Regions from separate parts of the Synechococcus sp. MVIR-18-1 genome, predicted to be linked through region 1. Evidence: riboswitches for the same ligand, from Rfam matches in the RefSeq annotation. Region 1 holds a riboswitch; the other holds the start of a gene.

The links. Region 1 has a riboswitch for cobalamin ahead of SynMVIR181_RS06755 (HupE/UreJ family protein). Riboswitches for the same ligand answer to the same signal wherever they lie in the genome.
Region 2: linked by a shared signal. The riboswitch ahead of SynMVIR181_RS07975 (HupE/UreJ family protein) and the one ahead of SynMVIR181_RS06755 (HupE/UreJ family protein) in region 1 are both predicted to bind cobalamin.

The regions. Positions count from the first base shown of each region.
Region 1 covers NZ_CP047942.1:1,280,682-1,292,558, forward strand. The annotation lists gene SynMVIR181_RS06720 (DUF3598 family protein) at 1-408, shown strand, start outside; gene SynMVIR181_RS06725 (J domain-containing protein) at 429-1,241, opposite strand; gene SynMVIR181_RS06730 (16S rRNA (uracil(1498)-N(3))-methyltransferase) at 1,463-2,188, shown strand; gene SynMVIR181_RS06735 (metal ABC transporter permease) at 2,239-3,075, opposite strand; gene SynMVIR181_RS06740 (metal ABC transporter ATP-binding protein) at 3,068-3,835, opposite strand; gene SynMVIR181_RS06745 (metal ABC transporter solute-binding protein, Zn/Mn family) at 3,838-4,794, opposite strand; gene SynMVIR181_RS06750 (iron uptake porin) at 4,831-6,423, opposite strand; gene SynMVIR181_RS06755 (HupE/UreJ family protein) at 6,508-7,032, opposite strand; cobalamin riboswitch at 7,150-7,296, opposite strand; gene SynMVIR181_RS06760 (M15 family metallopeptidase) at 8,393-8,803, shown strand; gene SynMVIR181_RS06765 (SDR family oxidoreductase) at 8,840-9,505, shown strand; gene SynMVIR181_RS06770 (NAD-dependent epimerase/dehydratase family protein) at 9,816-10,664, opposite strand; gene SynMVIR181_RS06775 (class I SAM-dependent methyltransferase) at 10,945-11,664, shown strand; gene SynMVIR181_RS06780 (NAD(P)/FAD-dependent oxidoreductase) at 11,666-11,877, shown strand, end outside.
Region 2 covers NZ_CP047942.1:1,501,959-1,513,835, reverse strand. The annotation lists gene SynMVIR181_RS08030 (hypothetical protein) at 1-55, opposite strand, end outside; gene SynMVIR181_RS08025 (hypothetical protein) at 125-520, shown strand; gene SynMVIR181_RS08020 (hypothetical protein) at 625-795, shown strand; gene SynMVIR181_RS08015 (hypothetical protein) at 817-1,170, shown strand; gene SynMVIR181_RS08010 (hypothetical protein) at 1,366-1,524, opposite strand; gene SynMVIR181_RS08005 (hypothetical protein) at 1,677-1,859, shown strand; gene SynMVIR181_RS08000 (DUF2256 domain-containing protein) at 2,160-2,354, shown strand; gene SynMVIR181_RS07995 (metal ABC transporter substrate-binding protein) at 2,472-3,368, shown strand; gene SynMVIR181_RS07990 (metal ABC transporter ATP-binding protein) at 3,383-4,135, shown strand; gene SynMVIR181_RS07985 (metal ABC transporter permease) at 4,171-4,998, shown strand; gene SynMVIR181_RS07980 (DUF3721 domain-containing protein) at 5,138-5,422, shown strand; cobalamin riboswitch at 5,432-5,580, shown strand; gene SynMVIR181_RS07975 (HupE/UreJ family protein) at 5,593-6,222, shown strand; gene SynMVIR181_RS07970 (c-type cytochrome) at 6,315-6,656, shown strand; gene SynMVIR181_RS07965 (permease) at 6,672-7,631, shown strand; gene SynMVIR181_RS07960 (TIGR03943 family protein) at 7,636-8,325, shown strand; gene SynMVIR181_RS07955 (hypothetical protein) at 8,322-9,710, shown strand; gene SynMVIR181_RS07950 (metal ABC transporter ATP-binding protein) at 9,722-10,438, shown strand; gene SynMVIR181_RS07945 (metal ABC transporter permease) at 10,431-11,213, shown strand; gene SynMVIR181_RS07940 (metal ABC transporter substrate-binding protein) at 11,262-11,877, shown strand, end outside.

The DNA.
Region 1 (11,877 bases):
TGCAGCGTTGGCATGCTTTATGGGGTCGATGGTGAACTTCAAAGAACAGCTTGCATTCGTGAGCGACGTAAGGATCTTGATGATTCATCGTGGTCGAATACAAGTGAGCTTGTTCCACCTTGGGAAAACAGAAACCAATGGCATGGAATCACTCAAATTATTGATACTGATTTGACTCGATCTTCGATTAATACCACGTTCGAAATGAAACCACAAACGAATGAAGAAGAATATTTTTTCCCTGATAACATTGTGTTACGTTGTCCAGCAAGAATCACTCTCAACCAAAAATTTACAATTACCGGGATCTGGCTTGAATCCAAAAATCATCTGAAAACAATCAAAGCATTCTATGGGAATGATTCAAAACTAATTGATGTTCGCTTCAGTATTTACAACCATAAATAGCTTTTGCACTTCAGCATGAGTCATGCATTCATGATGAGTAACTGATAGGCTTCATTGACTTTACGAAATGAATCGGGTGAACCGCCAAGATCTGGATGATGTTGTTTAACTAAGCGCCTATAAGACTTTTTAATAGAGTCTTGAGATGCCCCATGCTTGAGACCTAAAACTCGGAGTGCTTCGATGATTGATAACTCCGTAGATTTATTTCCTTCACCGTAGGACTGGTAGTTGCGATCTGAAGCTCGCTGATCAGACCTTGTTCTGCGACTTTTTTGTGAGCTCCTTTGTCTATTTTTTAATTCAAAGACAACCCGTTGTGGGTCTTCGTCAAGCCATTCACGAGACCTAATTCCATACAGAGCAAATGCTGCAAGTACTGCGCATCGCTTTTTTGTGACCGGCTTAAGCATGGCAGCAATTAAATCGGTACCCAGCCCAGGCATCAGCCGATCCAATCGTTGTTGAAGATTGAGATGAGGGTGAAAACTGGCCCGATTCAATGCATCGATTAGATGCTCAAGTTCGCTGAGACGAAGGGCATTCCATCCCTGCTGCTTTGCAAGGGCTTCTCCCCAACGTTCAACCTGTTCAGAAGAGACGGATGGTGCTGTGTCTCCATGCTCTTGTCGACGCGGATTTGAGCGCTGTTGTTGTTTTGACTGGGATTGTGTCCACTGACGCTGACGGAGCACATCAAGCTGCCTTTTCAGCTGCAGAACCTGTCTACGCAGACTGTCATTTTCAGCCAAAAGGGCGTCAACGTTGCTTGTAACCGTCTGACGACGATGCGGTTCTGCCGCTGACGACCATCGCCGAGGATCAAACCCCATTAGCAGCCAAAACAACGCACGGCATGCTCAGCCATCCTGCTCAGATCACCATAGGGTGAACGATCAGACTCTCACAGAGGTTGTTCACGTCCAGCATTCTGACCAAACTGTCTGTGAAGCGACCATCCTTTCAAAACCGACGATTCAGCTGACTTGAGTCCAATCCATAAAATGAATACGATCAGCAGATCGTTCACCATTAAATAGATTTATCATTCTCCATGAATATTATTCTCCTCAAAACGCAAGACTTTCTTAGTGATTCAAATACAGCACACATTCGTGATTATCGATTAACGCATATCTTAAAGGTCTTAAATCCAACTATTGGAGAATCATTAAAAGTAGGCCTACTGGGTGGTGATTGCGGTCATGGCATCGTTGAGTCTATTGATTCACAAGTTGTACGACTTAAGGTTGTTCTAAACCAATCAGCCCCTCCAAGGCATCAATTTGACATTGTCCTTGCCTTACCACGACCAAAGATGTTACGACGAATTTTACGTACGATTGCAGAATATGGTGTTAAGAATTTACACTTGATCAACAGCGCAAGAGTAGAGAAGAGTTACTGGCAAAGCCCTCTTTTGCAACCAGAAAAAATTCAGGAGTCACTCGTTGCAGGCATGGAACGCTCCAAAGATACACTGATGACGAATGTACAATTTTATCCACGGTTCCGCCCTTTTGTAGAAGATCAATTACCCCATCTCTGCGGATCTCGTAGCTGCTGGATTACAGACATGGGTGCAGAAAATTCAGCAATTGATCTTAATATTGCCTCAAAACCCTCTGTCGTCATGATTGGACCTGAAGGTGGATTCGTACCCTTTGAAGTTGATCTGGCAACGGCAAAGATTGCATCGCCAATACATCTAGGCACAAGAGTTCTTAGTGTTGATACGGCAGTCACCACAGTATTAGCTCAGGCATTGCCAAGTATTTAATATCAACGATCCATCAATGATTCAAAGAAGACAAGCAAAAGGCGCATGAATTAGGATGATCTTGAATTGAGGTGGATGCTGCTGCTTAGCAACATTGCGAGTAGAAAACCAAGGAATTGAACCATCACGACTGAAGGACCTGAAGGCAAATTTGTTAAGCCCGAGAAAAGGAGACCTAGCAATGCACATCCACCACCAATAGCAGAAGAAATCATCACATACACTGGAAAACTTCGACTCAATAAACGGCCAGCACAAGCGGGAATCACAACAAAGGCTGAAATGAGCAACACACCTACAGCCTTGATTGATATGGCAACCACAACAGCCAAAAGGATGACAAATGCCAAACCATGCCAACGCGTACGTACTCCCATCGCGCCCGCCAAATCCTGATTCAGTGTGAGCAATACTTGAGCCCGCATACTGAGGCCTAGATAGATCACACTTGCAACAAGAAAGACTGCAATCACAACGATATCGAGTGGACTAATACCGAGGATATCTCCAAACAACAACTGTTGAATACCTCCGCGGTACGTCTTCACGCGACTCAGCACCAGAATCGCTACGGCCAGTGAGCTTGAATAAACAATGTTAAGCAGCGCATCAGTGGGAAGAGCACTGCGTTCAACCAACTGACTCACAAGCAGTGCAAAAAGCACGGCAAAAGGAATCAATACAAGCGTGGGATTCACGCCAAGCAGAATGCCAAGAGTGATTCCCAACAGAGATGAATGGCCTAAAGCATCGCTGAAGAACGACAGCTGACGAAGTACGGCAAAGCTGCCGAGTACTCCGCCAAGGGCACCTGTAAGCATCCCTCCAAGCAACGCCCTTTGCATGAACGGCTCAGACAGAAGGCTCCAAAATTGAAATTCAACCATGGGGCTGAGGCACCATATTGAGGCCGTAAAGCTCTCCTAACCGCTCCTCACTGAGGGTTGCTTGCGGAGTGCCACTGCAGCGAAGACTCCGGTTCAGGCAAAGAACCTGATCGCTGCTGCGTCGAACCATCTCTAAGTCGTGCGAGACCTGCAAAACAGTCCAACCCTCCTCACGGCGTAGGTCGAGCAATTGCTGCTGAAACTGCTCATTGGAATGAACATCAAGACCGGCTTGCGCTTCATCGAGCACGAGCAAGCGTCGTGGACGAACAAGGCAAAAGGCCAGCAGAACACGTTTCAGCTGATCACCCGACAATTCCGTCAGCAAGCGTTTGCGTAGATCACAGGTTTGGGTTCGGTCTAAGGCTCTCAAGACAGCTGCTGTTCTTTGCTTACCCGACCTCCACGGCAGGCTTGGTCCTGGCAAGTCAAACCCAAAGCCCACAAACTCAGCAACACTGAGCGGAATCAACCCTTGAATCACAAGGTTTTGAGGTACATAAGCGATCTGAGCCCGCACAGAACGCGGCAAACAACCATTGGCAGCTATGGGCTGACCCAGCAGCTCAACACGCCCAGAAGCATGGGGAAGCAGTCCAAGCAAAGCAGCGACAAGCGTGCTCTTTCCTGCTCCATTGGGACCGACAAGGGCCGTGTCGCTTTCAGCAGGGAGAGAAAAGGAAACCCCCTCTACTGCCAAACGCCCTCGGCGTTCGACGCTTAGATCATGAACCTGGAGGATTGCTTCTTTCACACTCATCCTTAGCTTCCGAAGGACTGGATAAGGGAGGCCACGTTCTTGTCCATGACCTTGAAGTAAGTATCGGGCTGTTTAGAAGCTTGTTCTGAACCTGTTTCCAGCGGATCAAACGTCACGACCTTGACACCAAGATCTAAAGCCAACGCATTAAAAGAACGGTCACCTTCCTGGGGTTCACTCAAAAGGGCCTTGAGTTGTGACTGCTGTACCTTTTTGGACACGCGTTGGAGATCCTCTGGTGTGGGGTTCATCTCGGGAACATCAACGACAAAATCCGCTTTGAGACCATAACGCTCTGCGAAATAGGGAGCAAAGTCATGGAAAGCGATGAACGTCTGACCCCGGAAAGGCTTGAGCTGGGTTGCAATTGTTGTATTCAAGCCCTTCAGCTGAGAAGCGTATGCAGCCGCCCTTTTTGTGTACCCATCGGCGCAATCTGGATCAGCTTTCACAAGGCCATCACGGATATTTTCGACCTGTTGAACCGCACGGAGTGGGTCCAGCCAAATGTGAGGGTTGACCTCGCCATACTCCTGGTCCCCCTGCTTAGCTTCATCCTGATCGTCGTCTGACCTGATCACAGCCACGCCACGACTTGTATCGACAACTTGAAGCGAGTTATTGTTTGCTGAGGTAATTAATTTGTCTAGAAAGTATTCCATCCCTAGTCCATTTTTTACCAAGACCGAGGCATTACTTAGAGCTGAGATGTCGGCAGGCGTAGCCTGGAAATCATGGGGGCCAAGATTTGGTGGAATCAATGACGTGACAGTGGCGCATTCACCGGCGACCGCTTCCGTGAACAGAGTGATAGGTAAAAACGTTGTAACAACGTTGAGTTTTGATTGATCACTATTACGATTCGTTTTTTGCGATGTGCCACAGGAAACGAGAAACGCCATAAGCAGCAACGCACCAGAAACAGAGAAGAATGATTTAGAACGCAAGAGAGAAAACATGGGAATGAAGAAAATTAAGTTTGAATTTGAAGTAATTTAAAAGTTGAAAGTTGTTTTTACCAATCCACCTAGTTGACTAAACGTATTATCGTTATCATCAAGATCAGTATTTTGACCCTCCGGACGGCTCAAATAGAATAATGCGGGTGTAACACTAATGTTGTCAGTGACCTGGAACTGGTACCACCATTCCCATACATAATTACCATCAGCTGGAGTTAAATCACCTTTCAGACTAGTTGCAAAAATAGGTTGGCCTACAGCCATACCTGCATTGTTGCCTTTCAGGAAGACGTCTGCCCATTCCAGACCAAGATTCCATGACTGACTGGCCGTGACATCTCCAGCATTCTTAGCGTAAACAGAGTTATAGCCATAACCTGCTGAGACAGATGGTATCCAACCACTGTCTTGTGGTTGCCAGGAGCCGCCAATACCCCAAGCATTCATAAAGCTGTTACCACCTGAAAAGTAGTTTTCTGCAGCAAATGGAGTGCCAAAACTACCGGCTAATTCAGATGGACTTTGAACACCTGACCAAATTGCAGCGATGTTCCAGCTTTCTGATTCATAAGCAATTTGTATAGTTCCTGAAGCTTCTGAAAACTCAGTTCCTATACCACCAGCATTGGGGTCTGAACTTGAACCCTGAGCAGCAACATAGTTGGCAGAGACGCTGAAACCGTTGTCAGCTGACCAACTAACACCAGCTCCTGTTCCCAGGTTTTTGTTGTAAGCAGCTGGAGCACCATTTAATGTTGTTATATCCAAGATTGCATCGATTGGATACGCACTAGGCCATACGGCAAGCATATCTTCCTGACCAACACGAGCACCGAGAGTGAAGGTGAGTGAGTCGGCAACAGAAAATTGATAAAAAAGCTTGTCAATTCCTAAATTACTTCCACCATTTTCTTGAAATGCTGTTTCTAAAGTTGACAATGCATTAGGACTGCCTCCAAAAGCAAAATTACCATCGAAGTTACCTGTTCTTAAGACAGTAAGCAATAAATCCTTTCCCGTGAAACTAGTTTCAAGACTTAATTGAAGGTCGTAATTGAACGTAGTAGCGCCAAAATCTCTATTGGCTGCATCTGCTTTTGATTTGGTTCCAGAAAAGTTATTGGCACCAACAACAAACGTTGCCAATCCTGAAAGCTTGGTGGTGGTGGAGAACTGAGTGGCTTCCAGTTCGCCAACGCGGGCTTCAAGCCCGTCAACACGGCCCTTGAGGATGGCAAGTTCTTTTTCGAACTCTTTCATCAGGCGCTTCAGCTCGTCGGTCACTTCGGTGACGCGGTCGAGACAGGCGTTCAACAAAGCAGCCGCTTCAAAGCGGGTCATCGCCCTGTTACCGCGGTAGGTGCCGTTGGGATAACCAGCAACACAGCCGTAGCGCTCGATCAGGTTGCTAAGAGCCTGATAAGCCCAATCGGTTGGGTAAACGTCTGAAAACTGAGTGATGCTGGTGACTTGCTCGCGGCTGCTGGCAACAGAGTGCACCGTGTTTTCGGGCATATCATTGATACTGAGATCAATAACACTGGATGCTTTGCTCTTCGGATTAGCTGTCGAAAAAACAATACTCAAAGTTGCAGGCACAATGAATATTTTCCGAATTAAATTCATGGCTATTTTAATGTTTGTACAATAAGTCCTCCTTTCCATCAAGAAGGAAGAGGTCGTGAATGTTTTTCTCTATTGATCTGCGTATTAGTCGATCAGTGCGACCCAGGCAAAGGCAATTCCGATACCCATCCAGATCCCAGCACCGAGACGACGCCCTTGCTCTCCAAGGTGAGTGATCACGGTTTGCGATAAAGAGCAGACAAGGGCTAATAAAACACCTTGTCCTATTAGCAAACCTAAGAAGTAGGTGATGAGAGGAGTGGGCTCCGCTCCGACAATGGTGCTGCCAAGCAAAAAGCCATGCAGACCAAAGAGCGGCAGAAGCCAGGCAGCTGGAGCGATTGAAAGCGCGATCAGGCCCTCAACCACAAGGCTTAACGACACGAGGGCTTCAGCCCAGGGCGCAACTACATCAGGTAAGGGGATGAACTGAGAAATCAGGCTTCCGCCTAAGCCGATGGCCAGCATTGGAATAATCCAGGCGCTCGGACGCTTAAGACCAATGAATGCGATGGCCAGCAAAAAGAGCAAATGGTCTGGCCCAAGAAGTGGGTGGCCAATGCCACTCACAAGACCCGACCATCCGGTGAGCTGGGTGCTGTCACCCATGCCAAACGGGTGGTGAGCAAAAGCTGGACTTCCCAGCAAAAGGAGAGGAATAATTCCTAGGGCAGCCGTTTTGATCGGCCCCAAGAAGGCCTGTTTCGAAAGAGTCAATTGTCGATCCTCGTCGGTTGTAGATCTGGCGGGCGTTCTGACTGACGGCTCCCGAAGAGACGCTTCACAGCTGCGGGACAGCGACGGAATCACACCGTTCTTTCCCCGTTTCCTTCTCAGGCTGACCCCTGAGAAACCAGTAGAAGAACTTTAGCTCAGTTCTTACAAAATGAGAATCATTTTCATGTTCTCGTTCCTCGGCATTTCGTCCCAGTCAGGCACTACGGATGCAGCCGATTGATATTGAGAGACAACATCCACCCAGAGCATTAGCGATGGACTAAGGAGGAAGACCTTGCCATGATTCGCTGCCGTTGCCGGATCGAACATCATGCCTCATAGCATCCACGACCCCCTGTTCAATCCATTGATTGCACTTGAAACGCTGCGGCCCTGATGCTCGGAGTACAAAGAGCAATCACGTTGAATGAAATTCCATCAAAAGGCAACATCTAAATCAACCGACCACAGCTCTTGCAAACGCATTAACCATGTTAATTGTGCAAACTAGTTGATTAGGATTGAGTCAACATAGACCTCTTTCAACATTATATATACAACAAACCTTTAATCAAACCATGAACTATGCCTGGCTTATTCATTTCTCGAAACGAAAGCAGCTCTAGTTGAATGAATAAACACAATCTTTTTGAAGGATCATGAAGACGAAACCAATGACAAGAGGTAACCTCTAATCAGTTTCAACACTGAACCTCTAAACACTTCATGCAACATCATGAAAAAGACATATGAACATTGACGAGTTCCAGCGAGATCTGTCCAAGCGGATTGGAAAGCGAGTCACCAAAATCTTGACAAGTGATGGCAAGGCCGTACAGGATTTAACCGATCTCTTTCAACCATCACCAGCCGGTTTTGCAGGACAACTCATTGATGTTGATGGATCTCGGCACTCCTGGGTGTTGTGGCAAGAGGCAGGTGAAATGTGGAACTTTCAATCAACATTCATCTCATAATCATTGATATCAGTATTTGGTTTAATGACCTAAAGCAAAAGGAAAAGCCTTAAAGATGTGCTGATCCTGCTCAAAGTGGCGGCTGGATTTTGTCTTTGCATCCCACTCAGCGCATTGCCTAGTGGTGCTGAGACCCCATTAACGTGCAGCGGCCTTGACCTTGTGTCATTAAATAGGGTTTCACCAAGACCTCTGTTTGAAATTCGCTATGCCAGTTCTAATAATTTTCTAGGACAAACCCTTTATCCCAAGGTTGACCACAACTACGTTGTCCCGTGGCCTTGGCACTACAAAACGTCCAACAAGATCTTGCCAAGGAAGGACTTAGATTAAAAATTTGGGATGCTCATCGTCCACTTGCTGTTCAGCAGCTGATGTGGGATGCAATCCAAGACCTTCGCTACGTTTCAGATCCCTCAGTCAATGCTGGACGTCATACCCGAGGCGCTTCAGTGGATGTAACACTCATCAATCAGCAGGGGAGTCCGTTGCGAATGCCAACGGATTACGACGATTTTTCGAAGTCCGCCCATGTGGATGCTGATGGCGTTCTCGCTGACCGCGCCGCCAATGCTCAAAAACTACGAACGGCAATGGAGCGCAGAGGATTTCGTTTCTTTGCCACGGAATGGTGGCATGTCGACTGGCACAACTGGAAATTCCTGCCGGTCATCGCACCCTCATGATTCCGAATCAAACTGTTGTCTGATTCAGAGGGCTCTTTGGCCACCTTTCTTGTTACAGGCGCAAACAGGGGCATCGGTCTTGAATTCTGCCGTCAACTACAGGCTCGTCATGACCAGGTAATTGCTGTATGTCGCCAAGCGTCTCCAGAGCTTGAGGCCATCGGTGTGGAGATTCAGTCCGGCATCGAACTGAGCAGTGAAGCCTCTATCTCCGCGTTAGTTCAGAACTTACAGAGTCGGTCGTTGGATGGCGTCATCCTTAATGCTGGTATTTTGCAATCCATGGATCTCGAGACCCTTGATAGCGAAGGGATCAAACGTCAATTTGAAGTGAATGCCCTAGCCCCGTTGTTGTTGGCGCAATCGCTAGTGGAACTGATGCCCCGAGGCGCAAAGCTGGCCCTGATCACAAGTCGAATGGGTTCGATTGACGACAACACATCGGGTGGCTCTTATGGGTACCGGATGTCCAAAGTGGCGCTGAATATGGCTGGTCGATCACTATCGATCGACCTGAAACCACGCGGAATTGCGATAGCCATCCTCCACCCAGGGCTTGTCAGCACGCGCATGATCAACTTCAATCCAAAAGGAATCAGCCCAGAAAAAGCGGTGATAGGGCTCCTGGCACGAATTGATGAGCTAGAACTCGAGGCCAGCGGGACCTTTTGGCATTCCAGCGGACAACAGCTTCCCTGGTGAATTGATACTTCAAAATGATGAAGCAATTTTCCACCGTTGATTTCAATAGCCGAAGATTGAAATCCTTAATTTTATCAATGAAATAATTATGTTGAACTCTTCAATGCTATGAGGAGATCCTTTTTGCTGTTTCAAAGACGATTAGAAATTATCTTAAAAATACTCCTACATGTTTAGACTGAGATCCTCAAAAGCGATACTTTTTAATGAAAAAATAAGAAAGCAATCAGGACTTATATACATGTAGAGCTAGTTAAACGATGGTTGAACCTAGCTCTACAACTTAGATGATTAACTACCAATCAATTGCCTAAACAGGGGTAGGAAGGAGCATGGAGGGAGAACTCAAGCGGAACCCCTCTGATTTTATTTTTTCATTACTTACTTTGGCATTCATCGCCCGAGCTCCTGGGCTATTTTCATTGGCCCAAATCACAGGAGGCAATCCATCAATATCACAAATTTCATTTGACAATTCGCGCCTACTGAGCTGCATATCGTCAACAAGGTTGTAAGTTCCCACAAGCTGGTTGTTAAAAGCGAAACTCACACCGTTGGTGATATCGACAATGCCACTCCAAGCAGGAACGTCATTCCCATTTTTTGGGATCTGTTCACCAGCTGCCTGTTTGATCATCGAAACCATATCCCTACCGGGGCCATAAATACCTCCTAAACGCATCACGCAGATTTTTGTATCAGGCCGATCAATGGTGAGCAATACATTTTCTGCTTCCACCAACATCGCATTAACAGGGTTTACAGAGTCAACAGATGAATTTTCAGTTACCATCTCGCCGCGATGATCTCCATACACACCAGCAGAGCTGATGTAGGTCACGTGGAGAGGCTGGATGGACTGACGACAACGCAAAGCGCGGGCAAGGTTTCGAATCCCGCTAGAAAAAACCGATTGATATCCATCACCGTTTTGCGTAGGGGCCACGCTGATCAGCAGACCCTGCTGGTCTTCAAGGAATGAAAAATCGCAGTTTGGGTCAGCGAGATCAAGGCTGATCGGTTCATTGACAACGTTGCGCAACTCAGCGAACCGTTGAGAGGTGCGGGTTGTACCAATGACGTAATGGCCTTGGCTCTTCATGTTTGCCGCCACGAAGCTACCGACGTAGCCACAACCAATAACGGAGTAGGAAGACATCTGGCAACAATTGAGTCAACCCATTTTTACAAGTCTTTACCCGTCAAGCGTGAGTCGATCGATACCGTATCGATGACGAGTGAGGCATGTACAGGTGCTTCAGCAAGAATCGATCCGCGCAGGGGTGATTCCCATAACCTCAGGCAAAGCGCTTCCACCGGAGGATTCTTAGCGGTCTTAGGACACCAACGCCTCAATCCCGAGAAGCCAAAAGCCCAACTGAGAAGCGTCTCCAGACCATATTTTTCTTAGCTTGTCCAAACAAAGAAATGGGCGACCGATGATCTGGGGTGCAGCTCTCAATAACCGAGATCGTCAACCGGAAGTAATGGATCAACCTGGCCTCGATCCAAAGGAGCATGCAAAAGCACTGATGGGCTTGCGACGCATCAATGCAATCAGCCGTTGTTCTGCTGGTCTATTTCGTGCCATCGAGGCCCTTGCGATCACGCAACCAGAACAACCACTTCGCGTTTTGGAGCTCGCCTGTGGAGGAGGTGATACAGCCATCGACCTTGCCCTGATGGCTCAACAAAAGGGGTTGGCAATCGAAATTCATGCCTGTGATCTAAACCCTGAGGCCGTTGAGATTTCACGCTCGAATGCGGAGAGGAGAAAAGCAGAAATCACTGTGTTTACTGCCGATGCTTTAACAAAACCCATAGAACACAGCACCTTTGATGTGGTGTATTGCACGCTATTTGCGCATCACTTGGATGAGGTTGACGTGGTTCGTCTTTTAGAAGTGATGGCATTGCGATCTCGGAAACTCGTGCTCGTGGATGATTTAATTCGTAGCCGGATTGGCTTTGCACTGGCCTGGATGGGAACCCGTCTCTTAAGCCGTTCCTGGGTGGTTCATACCGATGGTCCTCTCTCAGTACGCGGCGCCTTTCAACCCGATGAAATGATGAGCATCGCCAAGCAAGCAGGCATGAAAAATGCTCAGATCAAATGCTCATGGCCAGAGCGATACCTGTTGACTTGGGCCCATTCCTGAGATGGACATGTTGTGGGATGTCCTGATCATTGGAGCTGGACCAGCTGGAGGTCTTGCTGCTCTGGATTGTGCCAAGCAAGGATTGCGCGTCATGCTTGTTGAGCAACGTTCGTTTCCCCGCTGGAAAGTCTGTGGATGCTGTTTTAACAACCAAGCTCAAGCGATTTTGAGTTCTCGAGGTGAGACCACCTTGTTTGAAGATTGCGGCGGACA
Region 2 (11,877 bases), 220 kb from region 1:
CAACCGCTACCCAGCCAGCTGATGCAGCGAGCACCTGATCTTTTGTCGGTGTCATCAAAACGCTCCTTCTTGACAACACTCTGTCGTGTGAGGTGCTTGGGTGGGGTGAACGGCTTCTCCTGCCTTGCGCTCTCTGCTCTCGTTTTGCTTGGTGGCGTTGTTGTGGCTTGCGCCATGCTCTCCTGCGCTAGCCACTAGCTATTGGTGTGAAGGAGATCTGCTCACTGCGGAGCGAACCAATTTGGGTCAGGAGGCGATCGGCGCTGTTTTGGAACCGATCCCGAACAGTGCTGATGGAACGGTTCCTGGCGATGGAATCCTTTTGCATTGGCGGGACCTCAATCTGCAACTGCCCCGCACCAACAATGCTGGACCACCCAGCTACACCGATGGACGTTGGTGGTGGCGGGTGGAGGATGCGGATCATCCTGAATTCCGCCAAAGGAAAGCGTCGATTGAAACCTATGCCTGTGAGGCTCAACTGGAGGGTGCTAACCCTCTCAACAACAGGAATTCATAGATCGCGACTGCGCCCACCAAGAGTCCAATAGCTCCAACTACAAGCTTGCCGTTCATCGACGAATTCTCCGCAGCCACCATCATGGAGGTATTCACAACTTTGTCGTGCACGGTTCTGCCTGGATCTTGTTGGCTTGGTTCGTCGTCGCGATTGCTTGCGCAACACGTTTCTGGCGGATCACAGCAGCCTTTCGTCGAAACAATGGGCTGGCTGAGCCCTCTAGCAAAGCGATGAGAGAGTCACTGGAACGGGCATGGGAGCGAAGTCCCCGTTGAGAACGGAGATACCGTGGGGATATGGATCCTTCTTCCAGTACGGACAAACTTGAACGTGAGTTCAAGCAAGCACAACAATTTGGACGTTGGCTGAGCGATGAAGAGCGTTTGGCTTTGGAAGAGGAGGAGACCAAAGCGTTGAGGGTGATCGAACAGCAACGTCAGAGACGTGTGCGTTTGATCATTTTGACAGGTGTTTGTGTGCTGATTCCTCCTTTATGGGGACTTGCGGCAGGACTTAGTTTTTACTTGTTATTCCCAGAAACAGCTAAACGAGTGGCCTTGATTGCTGGAGGTGGTCTTATTCTCCTTTCAGTTTTATCCGCTTTAACAATGGGATTGATAATAATGAGTATTATGTACCTACTTTTTTGAATAATAAATTTTTAGAAACGTGGTTGGTGCACTCTGTTGATACTGAATCTTCTAGCTGCAATGGATAGAGGGATTCAAAGCTTAAGAATTAGCCAAGCGAGTGAGCAGCTCAATACCAATGAAATGATTCCAGCAACCGCTTTCCAGAAGCGAGGATCATTTGTTTGAAACATGGGAAGGTGCTGACCAGGTCCGTCAGGATGACAGCTGGATCGTTCCGGCTTCAACGCGTTTCAAAAGATTGCTCCTCAGTTTTTGATCCTGTTCATCCAATCCGTGGTTCAGCAAAACTTCGCGATAGTGCTCAACACTGATTTGGTTGTGCAAGGTGGCATCCAAGTAAAGCTCAACCATGACGCGTAGACATGAAGTTCTGTAAAGCTACGCGTCTTAATCGGCGACTGCGTGCAAATTTTTCGTTCGGTTCTCCCCGGCTCAGTGATAGCAGCAGCTTGATGGTCCCGGTTCAGCTGAAGCTTGAACTCCGTTGCTTGTATCTTTCGCTTATGGATCATCGCCTGCGTCAATACAGCCGTTTTGGCCTAAGGGGTTTGCGAATCGGGGCAAGCACTTTGGCGTTGGTTTCGTTGCTGCGCTCAGAATGGGCGGCGGGAGCAGGAGCGTCGTTGGCCTGGTTCCTGTTTGTTCAAGTTGAGCGACGTTGGACCGATCAATCTGAAAGCGACTGATTTTTGCTCATGATGAATGGGCCTTCGGCTCAGCCCTTGATTTCGGCTGAGATTTTGATGACTCCTGGACATTCGTTGGTAATAACTTTTAGTCCTATTAATTGGATGCCGCTTGGGGTTGTGATGCAGCAGCTATGAATGTTTCTCATAGATGATTTTGAAGACACTTTTCGCAATAGAAAATGTTGGGTGTTGTTGTTTAGTTAAGACGCAATAGATGTGGACTGCTGATTTCATTGATCGCTTGACAAGTCTCAATCAAGCGTCATCGGCCTTATGGTGGCAATCTGCAGGTTTTTAATGCCTGATCAGCTGTTCCCTGGGATGTTTTGTCTGATGGCGCCATCACTGGATCGCCCAACAAAAATCTGTGCCGTCTGTGGGCGCCCATTCCAATGGCGTCGTAAATGGAAAGATGTTTGGGATGAAGTGCGTTACTGCTCTGAGCGCTGCAGGCGCCGGCGCGGAGCCACTGCAGCAAAACCATCCTCGTGAATACAAGCTCATCCAATCACAGATATGGCTAATATGAGCATCATTAACAACTTTTTGGCGGGAATATTGGGGAGACGTATTTTGCGTCAGGTGGCTACGATTATTCTCGCTTTGCCTATGGCTGTTGCCTGCTCAAGTCAGGGTACGTTGTCTAATAAATCAGGAAATAGTGCTGATAATCGTCCAGTTGTTCTGACAACATTCACGATCCTCGCTGATATGGCACGTCAGGTGGCTGGTGATCGTTTGCAAGTTAGATCGATTACCAAGCCGGGTGCAGAAATTCATGGATATGAGCCTTCACCGCGGGATTTAGAGCAAGCCTCAGGTGCAGACTTAATTGTTGAAAATGGGTTGGGTTTGGAGCTATGGGCTCGCCGCTTTGTTCAATCCGCTGGTGATGTGCCCACTGTCACTCTCACCGAGGGAATGCAGCCATTGCTCATTGAGGGTGATGCCTATGCCGGTAAGCCCAATCCCCATGCCTGGATGTCACCCCTGAGAGCTCAGGGATATGTGGATCGACTTGTGGATGCGTTTTCTCAACTCGATCCAGAGGGAGCCCAGTTGTATCGCAACAATGGTGATAGCTACAAGCTCCAGTTGGAAAACCTGGATGCTGAATTACGTAACCTCCTCGCTGTCATTCCCCAGCAGCAGCGCGTTCTCGTGAGCTGTGAAGGGGCCTTTTCTTATTTAGCTCAAGACTATGGATTTGATGAGGCCTATTTGTGGCCGGTTAATGCTGAGAGCCAGATCACTCCAAGACGTATGGCTCGATTAATCGAGCGTGTGAAGAAAGATCAGGTCCCCGCGGTGTTTTGTGAAACAACAGTGAGTGATAAAGCTCAACGGGAGGTGGCTCGTGCCTCGGGAGCTCGTTTCGGTGGCAGCTTCTATGTGGACTCTTTATCAAAACGCAACGGTCCTGCACCAACTCTGCTCGACCTTCAACGCCACAATGTGAAACTTATTAGGCAGGGGTTGGCTGCATCCGCCGAAACGTCCTTATGACCCAAAGTGAATTGATGCGGATCGAGGCCGATCAGATCTGTGTTGACTACAACGGCACAGTTGCCCTCTACGACGCTTCTCTTCATCTTCCTTCGGGGTGCATCTGTGGATTGGTAGGGATGAATGGGTCCGGTAAGTCGACCCTTTTCAAGGCTCTGACTGGTTTCATTCGCCCTTCGCGTGGACACATCAGAATTAACGGTCGCAGCGTTGCCCGGGCTCAGCGCGATCAAGCCGTTGCCTATGTGCCTCAGAGTGAAGGGATCGATTGCGATTTCCCCGTCTCTGTTTGGGATGTGGTGATGATGGGCCGCTATGGAGCCATGAATGTGCTCCGGATTCCACGGCAGTCAGACAGGGTTGCGGTTCGGGATGCTCTTGAGCGCGTTGAGCTTCTTGATCTCAGGGATCGTCCGATCGCTGCTCTCTCTGGAGGTCAACGCAAACGGACATTTTTGGCAAGAGCTATTGCACAGCGCGCATCGGTTTTGTTGTTGGACGAACCCTTCAATGGTGTGGATGTTCGTACGGAAAAGTTGATGGCAGAACTGTTTTTTCAGTTGCGTACGGAAGGACGCACCATTTTGATTTCAACGCATGATCTCAGTCATGTCAGAGACTTCTGCGATCTCACGGTTCTGATCAATAAAACGGTTTTGGCTTACGGTGAAACATCGGAGGTGTTCACTCCGGAAAATCTTTCTTTGGCCTTTGGGGGCCTCCCTCCGGACTTATTAACCGGAAATAGTTCCTCGGAGGACGCTTGACCACATTTTTGCTCGAGCCTCTTCAGCATGCCTTCATGGTGCGGGCACTGCTAATCAGCGCCACCGTTGGTGGCGTCTGCGGTCTCCTCTCTTGCTACATGACCCTCAAGGGATGGGCGCTGATGGGTGATGCGGTATCTCATTCTGTGTTGCCAGGAGTCATCCTTGCCTATGCCATTGGGTTGCCTTTTTCAGTTGGGGCCTTTGTGTTTGGTGTGGGATCAGTCGCCACGATTGGTTTTGTGAAGCAGAAATCCCGAATCAAAGAAGATACGGTGATTGGCCTTGTGTTTACGGGTTTCTTCGCTCTAGGACTGGTGTTGGTTTCGAAGACGCGTAGCAATATTGATCTCACCCATATTCTTTTTGGCAATGTACTTGGGATCTCTATTGCTGATATTCAACAAACGGTTCTGATATCAGTTCTGGTCACGGCTGTTCTTTTGTTGTTTCGTCGTGATCTGTTGTTGTTTTGTTTTGACCCCACGCATGCACGCTCGATTGGAATCAACACGGGTGTTCTCCACTACCTCCTTCTCTCCGTACTTTCTCTTGCTGCGGTTGCTGGATTGCAAACGGTAGGCATCATTTTGGTGGTGGCCATGCTGGTCACGCCTGGGGCTACCGCTTACCTATTAACCGATCGCTTTGATCGAATGAGTTGGTTGGCGATTGGCAGCAGCATTCTTTCCAGCCTTCTTGGGGTGTATACAAGTTATTGGACTGATAGTTCAACAGCTGGTTGCATCGTTCTTGTCCAGACAGGTTTGTTTGTGATTGCTTTCCTCTTTGCTCCTAAGCACGGGATCTTGCGCCATCGATTCGCATCGTCGCTGCCCATTTCAACCTTGCCCAATCGGTGAGATCCTGATTTAAGACTTGGATCTGCACTGGTTGGATCGTTTTGTATCGCACTTCAGCACCATTTGAGGCTTGATGTGTAGCGCAGCTGTCTAGCGCGGCCTGATGCATCAAACTCAACTGGTTGCAATCAAATCTGAGATGCGTCTCTCTCCCTCCGCTGGACTGCTTTTGGGCTTGCTGGCTTTGACGACTCCAGCAATCGCTCATCACGAGATAGGTTCTGACCACAGCGACACGTTGCTGTCGATGGAGATGGAGCCTTCCGCATCAAAAGCTGGAACGGAGCCCATCAAAGCGATGTATGACACCAAGGCAGAAGCCGAGGAGGCCGCAGCTTTGTTCAACTGCAAGGGGGCCCACCAGATGGGGGCGAAATGGATGCCTTGCAACGCTCATAACCATGGCTCAAGTGCAGGGCACTGACCTTGAACTGAGGTAGAACATTATTTCGGTTCTAGTGGGATTCAGTCACTAGAGGTAACGGGGAAAGAGCGGTGAAAATCCGTCGCTGTCCCGCAGCTGTGAACTGCTGAAATTCATCAGCAGAAGTCAGAACGCCCGCCGATTTTTTAACCGACGAGGATCGACCATTGATGTTCAAAAGAAGCACCAGAGCCCTTTTCGGTCTCGGAGTTGTTGCTGTAACCGGATTGTTACTCACGTTTGCAGGGCCCGCTGTTGCCCACCATCCCTTTGCGATGGCTGAAGGGGGTGACATGAATGCGCTTCAAGGATTGATCAGTGGGATTGGCCACCCCCTGCTCGGACCTGACCATCTCCTCTTTCTTCTGGCGATTGGATTGATCGGACTTAGGCGCCCAGTGGCTTGGGTTCTTCCCCTTTTGGCTTTCGCCCTTGGAGGGGCGGTATTAACGCAAATCTTTCCTCTGCCCTCCAGTCTTGCGCCTGCTGCTGAGGTGCTTGTTTCACTGACTTTGGCGGTTGAGGGTTTGATCGCTCTCAACATCATTCCTGCAGGAATCTTGCTGCCGGTTATTGGATTGCACGGATATCTGCTCGGTGGCGCGATCGTTGGAGCTGAATCCACGCCTCTATTCACTTACTTCTTGGGTCTTTTGATTGCCCAAGGTGCCTTACTTCTTGCTGTCAGCCTTGCCTCGAAGCGATTGCTGGATGCTCTTGGAGCTGAGGGCAAGCGTGTGGCAGCAGGGATTTGGATTGGTATCGGTGGAGCATTCGCCTGGGCTGCCCTGGTGGCTTGACGACTCTCAGATTCATTCCATAACGATCTGCAGCAACGTCACCACCGGTGCTTCAGATCTCCTGAGAATGGTGACAATTGATTTGGGGCACCATGCGTTTTTTGCTATCCGCTGTTTTTGCTTTGGTGCTGGTCTTGAGCATGCCCATGCGTGCGATGGCCTCTGACACCGTTAGGGGCGGTCAGATTTTTAATACCAATTGCGCCGCATGCCATGCCGGCGGTGGAAACATTGTGAAGAGTGAGCGCACGTTGCGGCAGGCCGACCTTGAGGCGTTCCTTCCTAACTACTTGACTGGTCATGAGACCGGAATCGTGGCTCAGGTCACCTATGGGCGTAACGCGATGCCTGCATTCCTGGATGTGCTTAGTGAGAATGAAATTGCTGATGTTGCTGCCTACGTTGAAGATCAAGCCAGCCATGGCTGGAGTTAACAGCTTCACCGCTTGATGACACGCTTCGCTACAGGCTGGGCCATCTTTCAAGGCCTCTTAATCGAAGCGCTTCCTTTTTTGCTTTTGGGCGTTTCGATTGCTGGCCTGGCGAGATGGCTTGTCCCCCAGTCCACTTGGATTAAGCGCCTGCCTCGCCATCCACTCTTGGCGCCAGTGGTTGGAGCCTTGCTTGGTTTCGCTTTGCCGGCTTGTGAATGTGGGAACGTTCCTGTCGCGAGACGTTTGCTTGCAAGCGGAGCGCCGTTGGGGACTGGTTTTGGTTTTTTGTTCGCAGCGCCGGTTCTCAATCCGATTGTGTTGGCGAGCACTTGGGCTGCCTTCCCTGATCAGACCTGGTTGCTTTGGGGGCGACCAATCGGTGCTTTTCTGATTGCGATCGCGCTCAGCGCTCTGCTGGGGCTGCTGCCTGAGTCGAGGTTGTTGGCGTCTGCCTTGCTCGAGGAAAGAAGACTGAGTCAACCCCTTTCTCGGGTGGGACTGCTTGAACGTGGCAGTGGACTGGTTGGTGTGAGCTTCAATGCTTCTGAACGTCGGTTCGAGGAGGTGCCGCTTCGGCCTGCGGAGCTGCTCCAACACAGCACGCGTGAATTCTTGAGCCTGCTCACCCTGCTCGTGTTTGGCTGTGCCCTTGCCGCTGCGGTGCAAACCTGGTTGCCGCGCAGTTGGCTGCTGGCTTTGGGCTCAGGCCCCACCGTTTCGGTGCTAGCTCTGATGCTCTTGGCACTCGTGGTTTCGGTTTGTTCCAGCGTTGATGCATTTCTTGCGCTTGGCTTTGCCGCCCAGGTCACGCCTGGTGCCTTGTTGGCCTTTCTGCTGCTTGGTCCAGTGGTGGATCTCAAGCTTGCTGGCTTGTTCACTGTGCTTCTTTCAACGCGAGCCATTGCCATCACCGCAGTTGCAGCATCGTTGCTCGTTCTCTTGATCGGGCAATGGGTCAATCTTGTGCTGCTGTAACGCAATGCCACGTCTGAACCGGATTCGACAAGCGCGATACGTCCCTCCCCTTGTTTTGCTGCTTTGGGGATGGTTGTTGGTTTGGAGCAGTGTGTCGGCTCGTTTGGATCTACTGCTGAATGCGGTTTTCCATCCGGTGGTTGCGATTGCAGGAGTTGTTCTGATGGTGCTCGGAGCCATACAGCTTCGCTCTGCTCCACGCTTGAAAACTCCTCTAACTCCTTTGAGTTGGTTGGTTTCGGTTGCGGTGGCCTTGTTGGTTTTGCTGTTTCCCCCCGCACCTTCTTTCAGTGATTTGGCTGCGAATCGCAGCGAAACCTTGCCTGAGGCGCCGCGATTGAGTTTTTTCCTTCCGCCGGAACAACGCACGTTGACGGAATGGGTTCGGCTGCTGCGCAGTCAGCCCGATCCCAATTTGCATGCGGGTGATCCTGTGAGAATTAGTGGTTTTGTGCTTCAACGCCCTGGGATGCAGCCCCAGCTCGCCCGTCTCACGGTTCGGTGCTGTCTGGCTGATGCCACCCCTGCTGGCCTCCCCATTGAATGGCCTGCAAACGCGGATCCGAAGCCGGATGAATGGCTGGCTATCGAGGGAACGATGACAACAAAGACCATGGATGGACTGCTTATCAACATGGTGAAGCCCATCACAATTCAATCCATCCCTAGGCCTGAACGGCCTTTGGAACCATGAGCTCTAAGGGTTTGGGCTCATCGAGCGCAAAGATTCGACTTTTAAGCGTCGCATTGATGGGCTTGGGCCTGGTCGCTTTGGTTCAGCAGCAGATTTTGTTGCGTCGTCCGCCGCGTTTGCGATCCGTTGCGATTCAATCCATGCGTTCAGGTGCTGCAGCACTTGACGTTCGTTTCAGCCGAACGATGAACCGCAAGTCGGTGGCTGAAAATAGTGGTCTGTTCCCCGATCAGCCCCATCAGTGGTTTGGTCAACAGGATCAGTTCCGCTTGCTTCTCGATCCTGGCGCCCTCATTCGTTCGCCTCAGAGGCTTGTTCTTGCTGGGGATGATCAACGGGGGCTTGCTCTGCCTAACCACTCGCTTTGGTGGGACCCTCGTTCCACTCTCGTTGCAGTGGTGGTCGAGGAGGAGGGAGAGCAGTTGAAACTGCGTCGTAAGGATGGCAGTTGGTTGCCGTTGTCGTCTATTGAGCAGCGCATTCTTCAGCTTGAGCCGCTTGGCAATGGAGAGGGCGTTGCCTTCGTGACCGATAACGATCCTTCCAAGCTGGAGGTGTTGCTTCGCCAGCTCACCCCAAGGGCGATTAGCGATCAAGCGCAACAATTAGCTGAACCGTTGCCAGGTGCCATCCAATCATTGGCATCTGGGTCACTTTTGTTTGCCCACTTAAGTAGCAATCAGCGCGGGGAATTACTCGTGCAAGTTGGTGGTATTGAAGCTGGTAGCGATCGAACCTGGATTCGTTCGGTTAGCTCCAAGCGACGGGATCTCAACCTCGAGGTTGCAGGCGCAATTCGTCTTCTTCCTGATGGAAGCGGAATGGTTGTTCCCTCTTACGACGGGCTTGATCTTTTACCAATGAACCCTGATCGAAATAGGAATGCTTCGCAGAGCCTGCCTGGAAGCAGGGAGCTCAAGTCGTTTTGCACTGGCTCCGGTCGCGCGGTGTTGTTAAGGAACTGGCCTGATTATCGACGGTCGATAGAGCTCGTTATTCCAGGACAGCCCCCACGACAGGTTTGGTTGGGGGAGGCGGGGGTGATGGCAACGGCTTGCGATAACCGGGGAGAAAAGATTTGGATTGTTCTGCGTGATGCATCGCCGACTCTTCGAGATGAATTACTGCTTCTGAACAGCTCTGGAACAGTGCTCAAGCGAAGGTCTTTGCCTGGATGGTATCTGGCTTCAGGCGCGATTCTTGATGTTGATCCCGCCACGAATCGTCTTCTTACGGTGATGACAGATGGGGATGGTGTGCAACGCCGAGCTGCCCTAATTGATGGCAGCAGCCTTGAGTTTGAGCTTCTTAAGCCTCAGGTTGTGTTGGCGCGATGGTTACCGGCAGGTGGCGAATTGGATGAATTCTCCAAGGTCCGTCGATAGGTTGAGCCAACTTGACGTTTCAATTTTTGGAAGAGCCAGTTCTCAGAGCAAGGGATGTGAATGTTCAATATGGCGATAACGTTGTCTTGGAAAACGTCTCGCTGTCGCTGCAATCAGGGACATTGACAGCTCTAGTTGGTGCAAATGGAGCCGGTAAATCCACTCTGTTGCATGTGCTTAAGGGGCAATTACGTCCGACAAGTGGCTCGGTTTATTGCGATGGGGATCCGATCGAAACTTGCCGCGAACGGGTGGTGTTGATGCCTCAGCGCAGTCGGATTGATTGGTCGTTCCCAATCAGTGTTCGTGATCTCGTGGATCTTGGAGCCATGAACGGTCAAGCCTTTGGGTGCTGCGATCGGGAGGCTGCGATGCAACGGGTTGGGCTGGCAGACCTTGGAAACAGACGCCTTGATGCACTCTCAGGTGGGCAGCAGCAACGCGCTTTGCTGGCCCGCGCTTTGGTACAACCCTCTCGCATGCTTCTTCTCGATGAACCCTGTGCTGCGATTGATCCGCCCTCTCGTGATCAGTTGTTATTCCTGATGCGCCAATTGGCTGATGCTGGTCATACCTTGCTGGTGAGTAGTCATGACTGGGGTGAGGCGCTCGATTCCTATGACCGCGTGATCGTGGTTGATCGGCGTGTTCTTGCTGATGGCCCACCTGCGGAGGTGAGGAGCTCTCTTAAAGGTTTAGTCAATCCGGGGAATCATCACTGTGGATGAGATCGTTTTTTGGTTGTTGCCTCTGTTGATGGCACTTTTGGTGGGGATTTTGTGTCCTGTCATGGGAACTCTGTTAGTGACCCAGCGCCGGGTGCTTCAGGCCAACCTCATTTCCCATGCCGTTCTTCCAGGACTGGCGGTATCCGTTGCGTTTGGTTTTGACCCAGCAGTGGGGGGCATCATCAGCGGCATTCTTGGTTCCCTGCTGGCGGAACGATTGCAGCGCAGCTCGAAGCTGAATGAGGAAGCTGTGATCAATACCGTGCTTGCCGGTTTTCTTGGGCTCGGCGTTTTGCTGATCCCTTTGCTGGGTTTGCGCCTGGATCTTGAGGCCTTGCTGTTTGGTGATTTGCTCACGGTGGGTTGGCTTGATATATGCCGGGTTTTGGTGGCGTGTCTTGCGGTGGCCTTGCTTCTTGGCACTCGCTATAGGCAGCTTGTCTATTTGGGTGTTGATCCAGAGGGTGCAGCGGCGGCGGGGCTGCCGGTGCGAGGTCTACGGCTTGCCATGTCTGCGGTTACTGCTGCGGTGATTGTCAGTGCAATGGCAGCAGTGGGAGTGATTCTGGTGATTGGCTTGCTATGCGCACCGGTTCTTCCAGGGCTACGCCGGGTAAAAAGTCTTCGTGCCGCAATGGTTCAGGCAGCTGTTGTGGGTTTGGCCCTGAGTGGCGGTGGCTTCCTTTTGGCCTTGCCTCTCAATCTCCCCCCAGGTCCTTTGATTGGTGTGGCTTGCGTTGTGTTGCTTTGCCCATTGGCAAGAAGAAGTACCTAGCCATTTTCATGAGAATGATTATCGTTTCTAGAAATTCTCCTCTCGCAAGTGCCCCTGATCGCTTCTTTACCGTTTGCAAGTGTTTTGCTGGCGGCAGCTAATACGGCAACTCCCACCGTGGTGGCTGCCGACGGGATTCTTTGCGATCTCACGCGCACTTTGGTGGGAAATCAAGCAAAAGTGATCTGTTTGATCAAGCCGGGCACAGATCCGCACTCCATGGCATTGCGCCCAGCTGATCGCCAAAATCTTGCGAAAGCAAAAATTGTGCTCTTGAACGGGTACAACCTCACGCCGGCGTTAAACAAGATCAGAATTCCAGGCACCGTTGTAAAGGTTGGAAATATTGCTGTCCCCAACAACCCCGCAAAAGATCCCCACATCTGGCATGACCCAGCCAATGTGATTGCAATGGCCAACACCGTTGCATCGAGATTGAAACCCTTGTTTGATGCCAACGGTGATGCTCAAATTGACCAGCGCCGCGCGAAGGCTGATCGCGTTCTTGCTTCTCTTGGCGTTTGGATCGGTCAACAAGTTGCCACCGTTCCAGAAAAGCAGCGTGTGCTTGTGACCGGTCACCGCACTTACGATTTTTTGGCTAAGCGTTACGGCGTTCGTGAACTTCCCGTTCTGGATGATTACACCACGGGGGGAACATTGC